Regions from separate parts of the Rhodoferax sp. PAMC 29310 genome, predicted to be linked through region 1. Evidence: riboswitches for the same ligand, from Rfam matches in the RefSeq annotation. Region 1 holds a riboswitch; each other region holds the start of a gene.

Region 1 (3,274 bases):
TTCCCTATGTGTTCAATACCGTGAGATTGGGTTCCAGTGAGGTCAACGTGTCTGATATTCGGCTCAATCATGAGAAGGGCGCCCATTCGGGAATGGATCAGCCCACGGTGCGGGTCGCGGCCCCCATCATTGGGCCAGACGGCGCCGTCAAAGGGCTGATCGTGATCAATCTGGACCTGAACAGCGTGTTTGATCGACTGAGGCTTGATTTGCCAGCCTCCTATCAGGTCTATCTCAGCAATCGCTGGGGTGATTTTCTGGTCCACCCTGATGCCTCGCAGACCTTTGGGTTTGAGACCGGGCGCCGGGTATTGATTCAGGATTCGTTTCCCTTGGTCTCCGACCTCATCGCCGGTCATAAGAGCGGAGTCGTGGCCCGTGTCGAGGAAGCTGAGTCTGGTAATGGCGGTTTGGTGAGTGCGTTTGTCCGCTTGCCGTTCGGCGATGCGTCAGCGCAGCGATTTGTGATCATGGGATTGTCCCGGCCTTTGCCGGAGGTAGTCCACGCTGCGAATCAGATGGGTTGGAACACCGTTCAAATCATTGGGGTGCTGGCCGCCTTGGCCTTGGCTCTGGCAGCCGTGGTGTCGCGGCTGGTGACTGGGCCATTGAAGTCGATGGTCAGAGCGGTGGGCAGCTTTTCACGGTCGCAGTCCATCAGTGTGCTGCCATCTTCCCGCCAGGATGAAATAGGTCTGCTAGCACGCAGTCTCAACGAGATGCAGAGCACCATTGTTGAGAACTTGCGTGAGTTGAACGAGAGCCGGCAGTCGCTCAAACATCTCGCCCAGCATGACGTGTTGACCGGCTTGCCCAATCGGGCTTTGTTCAATGACCGGCTGAACCAGTCCGTGTCTCAGTCTCGTCGGGACCGCGGTCGAATGGCGGTGCTGTTTGTGGACCTGGATGGCTTCAAGGCCGTGAATGATCGCCACGGTCACCATGTGGGTGATTGGCTTTTGAAGGGTGTGGCAACGCGCATGCTTGGTTGTGTGCGCGAGGCGGATACCGTTGGACGCTTAGGCGGCGACGAATTTGTGGTGTTGTTGCCGGCCATCGAACAGGTACGCGACGCGCTGGTGGTTGCTGAAAAAATCCGGACCGCCTTGAATCAACGTTTTGAACTCGACGGTTTGGATCTGAACATCTCAGCCAGCGTCGGTGTCGCCCTTTTCCCTGACCACGGTGACAGCAATGTCTCCTTGTCCCGAAGTGCAGACAAAGCCATGTACCAATCCAAGGCGAGAGGTGGCGATTGCGTTGTGCTTGCGACGGGCGCGGGTTGAGCATCCGCAAAGGCGCGCCGCGGAATTGCCGGGCAATTACAATCGAAAGTTCACCGGGGGTGTCTGCTGAGAAGCGGACTGAGAAATACCCCACTCACCTGATCTGGGTCATGCCAGCGTAGGGAGCGTGAAACAAGGTCCGCTGTCACGAGACTCGTCCCTTTTTTGACGCCACCACGACGGCGCAATGAAAGACGAAGCAATGAACAAGCGGATTTTTGTATTTGGAGCGGTCGCCCTGGCGGCCTGGACCTTGGCAGCCCCGGCCAACGCCGCCGACAACGAGTTGCGCGTGATGGTGCACAGCTCTTTCTCCCTGCCCAAGCCCATGCTGGCCCAGTTCGAAACCCAAAGCGGTCTCAAGCTCAGCGTCATCAAAGGCGGTGACGCGGGTGAGATGCTGAATAAACTGATTCTGACCCGCGCCCAACCCGTGGCTGATGTAGTGTTTGGCATCGACAACGCCCTCGTCGCCAAGGCGCAGGCCGCCAACGTGCTGGAGGCCCATGGCCTGCCAGCGCTGGCAGGCACTGTGGCCGGCGCTGAGAAACAATTCGGTGCCTTGGTGGTGCCGGTGGACTATGGCTACGTCACCCTCAATTACGACAAAGCGGCCGTTGCCAAAAGCGGGCAAGCCCTGCCCAAAACACTGGACGATCTGACCCAGCCCGCCTACCGCAACTGGCTGGTGGTGCAAAACCCGGCCACGTCCAGCCCTGGCTATGCCTTCATGCTGGCCACCATTGCCGGCATGGGGGAAGAAAAAGCCTATGACTGGTGGGCCAAGATGCGCGCCAACGGCGTCAAAGTTGCCAAAGGTTGGAGCGAGGCTTATTACACCGAGTTCAGCCGGAACGGTGGCGCCTACCCGCTGGTGGTGAGCTATGCCACCAGCCCGGCAGCGGAGGTGTTTTACAGCAAGGAAAAAATCACCGAGTCGCCCACTGGCTCGCTGTCTCTGAAGGGCGGCGTGTTCCAGCAAGTGGAAGGCGTGGCGCTTGTTAAAGGTGGCGTGCAGCGGGAAGCTGCCTTGAAGTTCATCAACTTCATGCGCTCGGCCCCCGTGCAGGAAGCCTTGCAAACCACCATGTGGATGTACCCGGCCCAAAGCAGCACGCCCCGTGCCGAAGTCATGCGCCATGCGCAAGAGCCGACGACATTTGAGAGCATGGGCACCGACACCATTGCCGAAAAAGGCAGCCAGTGGGTCAGCCGCTGGACGCAAGTCGTTCTGAAGTAGATCCATGATGCCCGGCGCGATGACCTTCAAGTCGCGACTCGGGCGCGGGATGCTGGCCGCGCTGCCCTTGCTGGCGCTGGGCCTGATGCTGGTCGCGCCACTGGCCCGCCTGGCATGGCAAGGGTGGAGCGGGGCGCCTGAGTTCGGCCAGACCGCTAATGTCTCGCTGTGGTCCGTCTGGCAAGACGACTACCTGCGCTGGCGGGTGTTCTGGTCGCTGGCGCAAGCCGGCGTCACCTGTGTGCTGGCGCTGGTGCTGGGCCTGCCAGTGGCCTGGGTGTTGGCCCGTTTTGAATTTCCGCTGCGTCGGCTGGTGCTGCGCTTGCTGATGCTGCCGTTTGTGGTGCCGACGCTGGTGGCGGCGCTCGGTGTGCTGGCCTTGTGGGGACCGCATGGGGTGTTCAGTGGCTGGCTAGGTGTCTCGCTGCAAAACACTCCTTGGTTGCTGCTTTATGGCAATCTGTTTTTCAATCTTTGCCTGGTGGTGCGTGCGGGAGTGGACGCGTTGAATCAGGTCAGCGCCCGCCAAGTCGCTGCCGCCCGTTCGCTTGGGGCCACACCTTGGCGAGCCTTTTGGCGGATCGAGTGGCCCGCCATTGCCCCTTGGCTGGCCTCCAGCCTGTGCCTTGTTTTTTTGTACTGCTTTGCCGGGTTTGGCCTGGCGCTGGTGCTGGGCGGGCAACGTTATGCCACGGTGGAAGTGGAGATTTATGCTCTGGTCGCCCACGAGCTGAAGCTGGCCGAAGCC
Region 2 (3,274 bases), 1.3 Mb from region 1:
GTTGGGCCTGCTGGAAGTCAAAGTCCATGTCATCGACTCGCTGGCCTATGCGGGCGGCCAATGTATTGAGTTGTACCCCGACAAGCCGATTTACGACATTCCTGCTGTGCCCGTATGCACTGGCAGAGAGTTGACTGACAGACTGCTCAAGCAAATTGAGCCCTTCGGAGCCACGTTCCACTTCAGCCAGGGAGTCTCCACGGTTCAAAAGCAGGACGATGGGCGTTTCTTCGTTGAAACATCCATAGGCGTCCGGTTTCTAACCAAAACCATCTTCATTGCCGCTGGTGTAGGCGCCTTTCAGCCTCGCACCTTGAAGGTGGAGGGCCTGCCCGCCTTTGAAAATACACAAGTCTTTTACAACGTCAAAAATCCTGAAGACTTTGCCGGGAAAAACCTGGTGATTGTGGGCGGCGGTGACTCGGCGCTGGACTGGGCGTTGGAATTCGTCAAAGACACGCCGCACAAAGCCGAAAGCGTCATCCTGATTCACCGCCGAGACGCCTTTCAGGCGGCACCGGCCAACATCGCCAAGATGCGGGCGCTGTGTGAGGCTCAAGAGATGCAATTCATGGTCGGCCAGGTCACAGGTTACGAAGAAGCAGACGGACGCCTTACTGGGGCGAAAGTCACCGGGGTTGACGCCGTGACCCGGGTTGTGCCATTGGATATGCTGCTGGTCTTTTTTGGCCTGAGCCCAAAACTCGGGCCGATTGCCGACTGGGGCCTGGACATTGAACGCAAGCAACTCAAAGTGGACACCGAGAAATTTTCAACCAGTGTTCCCGGCATCTTTGCGGTGGGAGACATCAATGTGTATCCCGGCAAGAAGAAGCTGATTCTGTGCGGCTTTCATGAGTGTGCTTTGGCGGCTTTTGGCGCCATGCCCATCATCGTGCCCGAGAAGAAAGTCTTTTTGCTGTACACCACCACCAGTCCCAAGCTGCACAAAGTATTGGGCGTCGAATCGCCCGTGTTCGATTAAGTAGAATTCACCGGTGCTCTGAAAAGCACATTCGCTAGGGGTGTTGCCCTGCCATCACGGCAGAACGACTGAGAAAGTCCCTTTGAACCTGATTGAGGTAATCCTCGCGCAGGGAAGCATGTCCGGTTTCATGGGGGTTGCCACATTCTCTGGCAATGCATGACCTCATCCTGATAGGGCTCACCTGCCAACTTTTTGCGTGGAGCAATTGATGGCACAACCGAGTTTTCAGAACTCTCATTTCCTACAAACCCATGGTGATCAGGGCACGCCTAACCGCTGCTGCACGCCATGAAGTTCGTCATTCTGGGCGCTGGCCTGATGGGTCGACTACTGGCCTGTCAACTTGCGCGAGAGGGCCACACAATTGATTTGTTCGACGCCGGCGGCCCGCAAGCAGAGAAATCGGCAGCACGCGCTGCCGCCGCGATGCTTGCCCCGCTGGCGGAATCTGCGGTGACTGAGCCCAATGTGGTTCAAATGGGCATCTATGCCTTGACTCGTTGGCCAACGTTGATCGCCCAGCTGAGACAGCCGGTTTACTTTCAGCAAGAAGGCACCCTGGTGCTATGGCATCAACAGGACAGTGCAGATGCAGAGCGATTCAAGCGCCAAATGGCGATCACACAAAAATTGATCCCGTCCCTTCCAGCGATGCAAACGCTGAACGCACAAGGGGTCACCCAACTTGAGCCGTCTCTGGACGGTCGATTCTCGCAAGGAATTTACCTGCCGGGAGAGGGTCAGCTCGATAACCATCAACTGCTGGCGGCCATGTTGGAGCAACTCCAGCGCCTCAACGTCAGACTCAACTGGCACAGCCCACGGTTGGTCGAAGAGTTTAATCCGGGCCAGCCTGGCCAGCCGGACTGGGTGCTGGACTGCCGTGGGTTGGGGGCGCAGCCGCAATGGACAGCGCTGCGCGGGGTGCGCGGTGAAATCATCACGGTGGAAGCCAAAGAAGTCCAGCTCAGACGCCCCACCCGCCTGATTCACCCCCGTTATCCCATCTACATTGCACCGAAAGAAAATGGCATATTTTTGCTCGGGGCAACAGAAATTGAATCCAACGACACCTCTCCGATGACCGTGCGCTCGGCGCTGGAACTGCTCAGCGCCGCCTACTCGGTAGACCCGCGTTTTGGCGAGGCCCGCATTCTGGATCTGGTCAGCCAGTGCCGCCCCACCTTGCCTGACAACTTGCCCGTCATTCGACGCAGCGCCGATCGAGTGTTGCAGATCAACGGCTTGTACCGCCACGGCTACCTGATCGCTCCGGCGGTCATGGATGTGGTGATCGAGTTGATACGCAACGACTCTTCGCCCCTGTCTACGCGCCTGTCTCTTTCCGTCCAAACCACTTATTAAGTGCCTATGAAGATATCGATTAATCAGTTGCCGCATGAATTGTCTGAACCCGCGACCCTGGCAGACGCGGTGGCCTGCATCCAGGCTCAGCCGCCCTTTGCGGCGGCCGTCAATCTTCAGTTTGTGCCCCAGTCGCAATACCACCACTGGCGCCTACAGGCCAATGACCGCATCGACATCATTGCGCCGGTCACCGGTGGATAACGGATACACAGCCATGGCACAAAACCTCAGTTCAAGCCACTTTGAAGACCCGTTTGTTCTTTACGGAGAGACCTTCAGCAGTCGCTTGCTGCTCGGCACCTCACGCTACCCGTCCCCGAAGGTATTGCTCGACGCCGTGCTCAAAGCACAACCGGCCATGTTGACAGCCTCCCTGCGACGTCAAACCTCGGGGGAGCAACAAGGTGGCAACCGCTTTTGGGAGATGCTGGACCAATTGGGCGTGCCAGTGCTGCCCAACACCGCCGGTTGTCACAGTGCACAGGAGGCCATCACCACAGCGCACATGGCCCGTGAGGTGTTCGGGACAGATTGGATCAAACTCGAACTCATTGGGGACGATTACACACTCCAACCCGACACGCTCAACCTGGTCGACACAGCCAGCCGACTGATCAAGGACGGTTTCAAAGTGCTGCCCTATTGCACTGATGATTTGGTGCTTTGCCAGCGCTTGGTGGACGCGGGTTGCCAGGCCATCATGCCGTGGGCGGCGCCCATTGGCACCGGCAAAGGGCCGATCAACCCGTTTGCGCTGCAAACACTGCGCAGTCGCATTCAAGTCCCCATGATTGTGGACGCCGGACTAGGGCGACCATCCCATGCTTGCCAAGTTATGGAGTGGGGTTTTGATGGTGTCTTGCTCAATACCGCTGTCGCACTGGCGCTGGACCCGGTCGCCATGGCGGGGGCTTTTTC
Region 3 (3,274 bases), 2.1 Mb from region 1:
ATACGATCAACATTGCCGCTGACATTGGGGCCATGGCCGAGGCGGTTCGGCTGCTGATAGGGGGCTCGCTGGCGGTCTATGTGTTTGGGTTTGGCGCTTTTTGCATGGCCACGCAGGTCATTTTTTCTTATGAACGAACGGTTCGCTTGCTGAAATGGCTCACGTTGTCACTGTTTGCCTACGTGGCGGTGATTTTGAGTGTGTCGGTGCCGATTCACCGGCTGATTCAGGAGTCTCTGCAGCCCTGGGCGTTTTTCCCGGCTGATCTGTCGCTCAAGGAATACATGGCGATGGTGGTAGCCGTTCTGGGCACCACCATCAGCCCCTATCTTTTCTTTTGGCAGGCCGCTCAGGAGGTGGAGGACAACAACCGTCGGCCCGAGTCGCAGGCCCTGCGAGCGCACCCTGAATATGCGGCGGAGCATTTGTTTCGCATCAAGCAGGACACCTTTTTCGGCATGACGTTTTCCAACGTGATTGCCTTGTGCATTGTGGTGGCGACCGCCGTGACGCTGAACATGCAGGGCATCACCCATATTCAAACGTCGGCGCAAGCGGCCGAGGCGCTTCGCCCTATTGCGGGTGAGTTTGCGTTTGCCCTGTTCGCGCTGGGCATTATTGGCACCGGCCTGTTGGCGGTGCCGGTGTTGGCAGGTTCGGCGGCTTATGCGGTGAGTGAACTCTATGGCTGGAAGGCGAGTCTCTCGCATGGCTTCAAAGAGGCACGGGGTTTTTACCTGATCATCATGGCTGCGACCGGCATTGGGTCGCTGATTGGTTATCTGGAGGTTGACCCGATTCAGGCCTTGGTTTGGAGCGCCATCGTCAATGGCGTGATCTCGGTCCCCATCATGGCCGCGTTGATGTGGATTGGTCAGTCAGAGCGCCTGATGGGCAAGCTCACGATCAGCCAGCGTCACCGATTCTTTGGCTGGGCGGCCACGTTGGTCATGGGGGTGGCCGTGATTTTGCTGGGCCTGACCAGCCTGTAATTTTGGGTTGATCGTTGAAATAAAAAATTGTTTTAAGTAAAAAGTGCTTGCAGCCCTTGTCTGATCTGCGTAAAGTGCTACTAAAATTATAGCAAATCTCCGGCGAGTCAAGTCGAACGCGCGCCAGCCCGGCCATCATCGCTTAGACTTCGCCTTGCCCGGGGTGCGCTAAGTAGCGCTGAGATGGATTACCAGACCCGCGAACTTGATCCGGTTAATACCGGCGTAAGAAGAGCAAAACACCTGATATTTGTGCGCCCACCCGAATTTTCTTCGGGCTATTTCTGGGCCGTGGTGTGTCCTCCCTGGTTCGCGTGATTGGTTGACGGCTCTTCTCCGGAGCGTTTGGCCCACCTTTCAGGAGAACACGCGATGAATGCCCCCGACAAGTTCACTCAGTTACTGAGCCTTTCCCGCAAGCCCTTGCCGGCTTCGCGCAAAATTTACGTGCCCGGCGCGCAGTCCGATGTGCATGTTCCCATGCGCGAAATCATGCAAACCAACGGGGAAGCTGTCTCTGTGTACGACACCTCGGGCCCCTACACCGACCCCACCGCCCACATTGACGTGCGCCAGGGTCTGCCCACCGTGCGCTCCAGCTGGATTGAGAAGCGCGGCGACACCGAGCTGTACACGGGCCGTACCCCTTACGCATTGGACGATGGCTTGAAAAACGGCGAGACCGAAACGCTGGCCTTGCTGCGCGCCCAAGCGGCCGGCCTGCAGCGCCAGCCGCGCCGTGCGAAAGCGGGTGGCAGTGTGTCTCAAATGCACTATGCCCGTCAAGGCATCATCACCCCTGAGATGGAGTACGTGGCCATTCGCGAGAACCAGAAGCTCGAATGGATGGCCCAGTACACCGGCAATGCCGAGCGCGAGGCGCGCCTGGCGGGCAACAGTTTTGGCGCCAGCATTCCCCGCGTGATGACGCCTGAGTTTGTGCGTGATGAAATCGCCCGTGGTCGCGCCATTATTCCGGCCAACATCAACCACCCCGAGATCGAGCCGATGGCGATTGGGCGCAATTTTCTGGTCAAGATCAACGCCAACATTGGCAACTCGGCGGTCACCTCCAGCATTGAGGAAGAGGTTGAGAAGTTGGTGTGGTCGATCCGCTGGGGCGCAGACACTGTCATGGACTTGTCCACTGGCAAAAACATCCACACTACCCGCGACTGGATTCTGCGCAACTCACCCGTGCCCATTGGCACGGTGCCGATTTACCAGGCGCTGGAAAAGGTAGGCGGCGTGGCCGAAGACCTGACCTGGGAAATCTTCCGTGACACGCTCATCGAGCAGGCGGAGCAGGGCGTGGATTACTTCACCGTGCACGCGGGTGTCCGCCTGGCCTTCATCCACCTCACCGCCCAACGCATGACTGGCATCGTGTCACGCGGGGGCTCCATCATGGCCAAGTGGTGTATTGCCCACCACAAAGAAAATTTCATCTACACCCACTTTGATGAGATGACTGAAATTTTGAAGGCCTACGACGTGAGTTACTCGCTGGGCGATGGCTTGCGCCCCGGTTCTGGCGCGGACGCCAATGACGAAGCCCAGTTTGCCGAACTTCGCACCCTGGGTGAGTTGACACAGCAAGCCTGGAAGCAAGATGTGCAGGTCATGATCGAAGGCCCTGGCCATGTGCCCCTGCACATGGTGCAGGCCAATATGACCGAGCAGCTCAAGCACTGCCACGAAGCCCCGTTCTACACACTGGGACCACTGACCACCGACATCGCACCCGGCTACGACCACATCACCAGCGGCATTGGCGCGGCGATGATTGGTTGGTTTGGCACCGCCATGCTGTGCTACGTGACGCCCAAAGAGCACCTGGGTTTGCCTGACCGTGACGACGTGAAGGTCGGCATCATCACCTACAAAATCGCCGCCCACGTGGCCGACGTGGCCAAGGGCCACCCCGGCGTGCGCGCCCGTGATGACGCCTTGTCCAAAGCCCGCTTTGAGTTCCGCTGGATGGACCAGTTCAACCTGTCGCTGGACCCTGACACCGCACGTGACTTCCATGACGAAACCCTGCCAAAAGACTCGTCCAAAGTGGCGCATTTCTGCTCCATGTGCGGACCCAAGTTCTGCTCCATGAAGATTTCGCAAGAGGTACGGGAGTACGCCAAGATCAAAGGTGTGACGGACGAGCAGGCACTGGCTGAAGGCATGGACGCCAAGTCAGAAGAGTTCAAGCGTGGCGGCGGCGAGATCTACATCCCGATTGCAAAAGCTTGATCGCTCAGGGCAATGGCCGGAAGGCGCAAGGGCGA

What was found. Region 1 has a riboswitch for thiamine pyrophosphate ahead of J8G15_RS20930 (thiamine ABC transporter substrate binding subunit). Riboswitches for the same ligand answer to the same signal wherever they lie in the genome.
Region 2: another riboswitch for thiamine pyrophosphate. It lies ahead of J8G15_RS05480 (FAD-dependent oxidoreductase); the one in region 1 lies ahead of J8G15_RS20930 (thiamine ABC transporter substrate binding subunit).
Region 3: another riboswitch for thiamine pyrophosphate. It lies ahead of thiC (phosphomethylpyrimidine synthase ThiC); the one in region 1 lies ahead of J8G15_RS20930 (thiamine ABC transporter substrate binding subunit).

The regions. Positions count from the first base shown of each region.
Region 1 is NZ_CP072852.1:4,509,017-4,512,290, forward strand. It holds gene J8G15_RS20925 (GGDEF domain-containing protein) at 1-1,286, shown strand, start outside; TPP riboswitch at 1,332-1,429, shown strand; gene J8G15_RS20930 (thiamine ABC transporter substrate binding subunit) at 1,489-2,526, shown strand; gene J8G15_RS20935 (iron ABC transporter permease) at 2,531-3,274, shown strand, end outside.
Region 2 is NZ_CP072852.1:1,176,489-1,179,762, forward strand. It holds gene J8G15_RS05475 (NAD(P)/FAD-dependent oxidoreductase) at 1-985, shown strand, start outside; TPP riboswitch at 1,012-1,117, shown strand; gene J8G15_RS05480 (FAD-dependent oxidoreductase) at 1,277-2,353, shown strand; gene thiS (sulfur carrier protein ThiS) at 2,360-2,557, shown strand; gene J8G15_RS05490 (thiazole synthase) at 2,571-3,274, shown strand, end outside.
Region 3 is NZ_CP072852.1:2,046,635-2,049,908, reverse strand. It holds gene J8G15_RS09320 (NRAMP family divalent metal transporter) at 1-992, shown strand, start outside; TPP riboswitch at 1,142-1,242, shown strand; gene thiC (phosphomethylpyrimidine synthase ThiC) at 1,365-3,239, shown strand.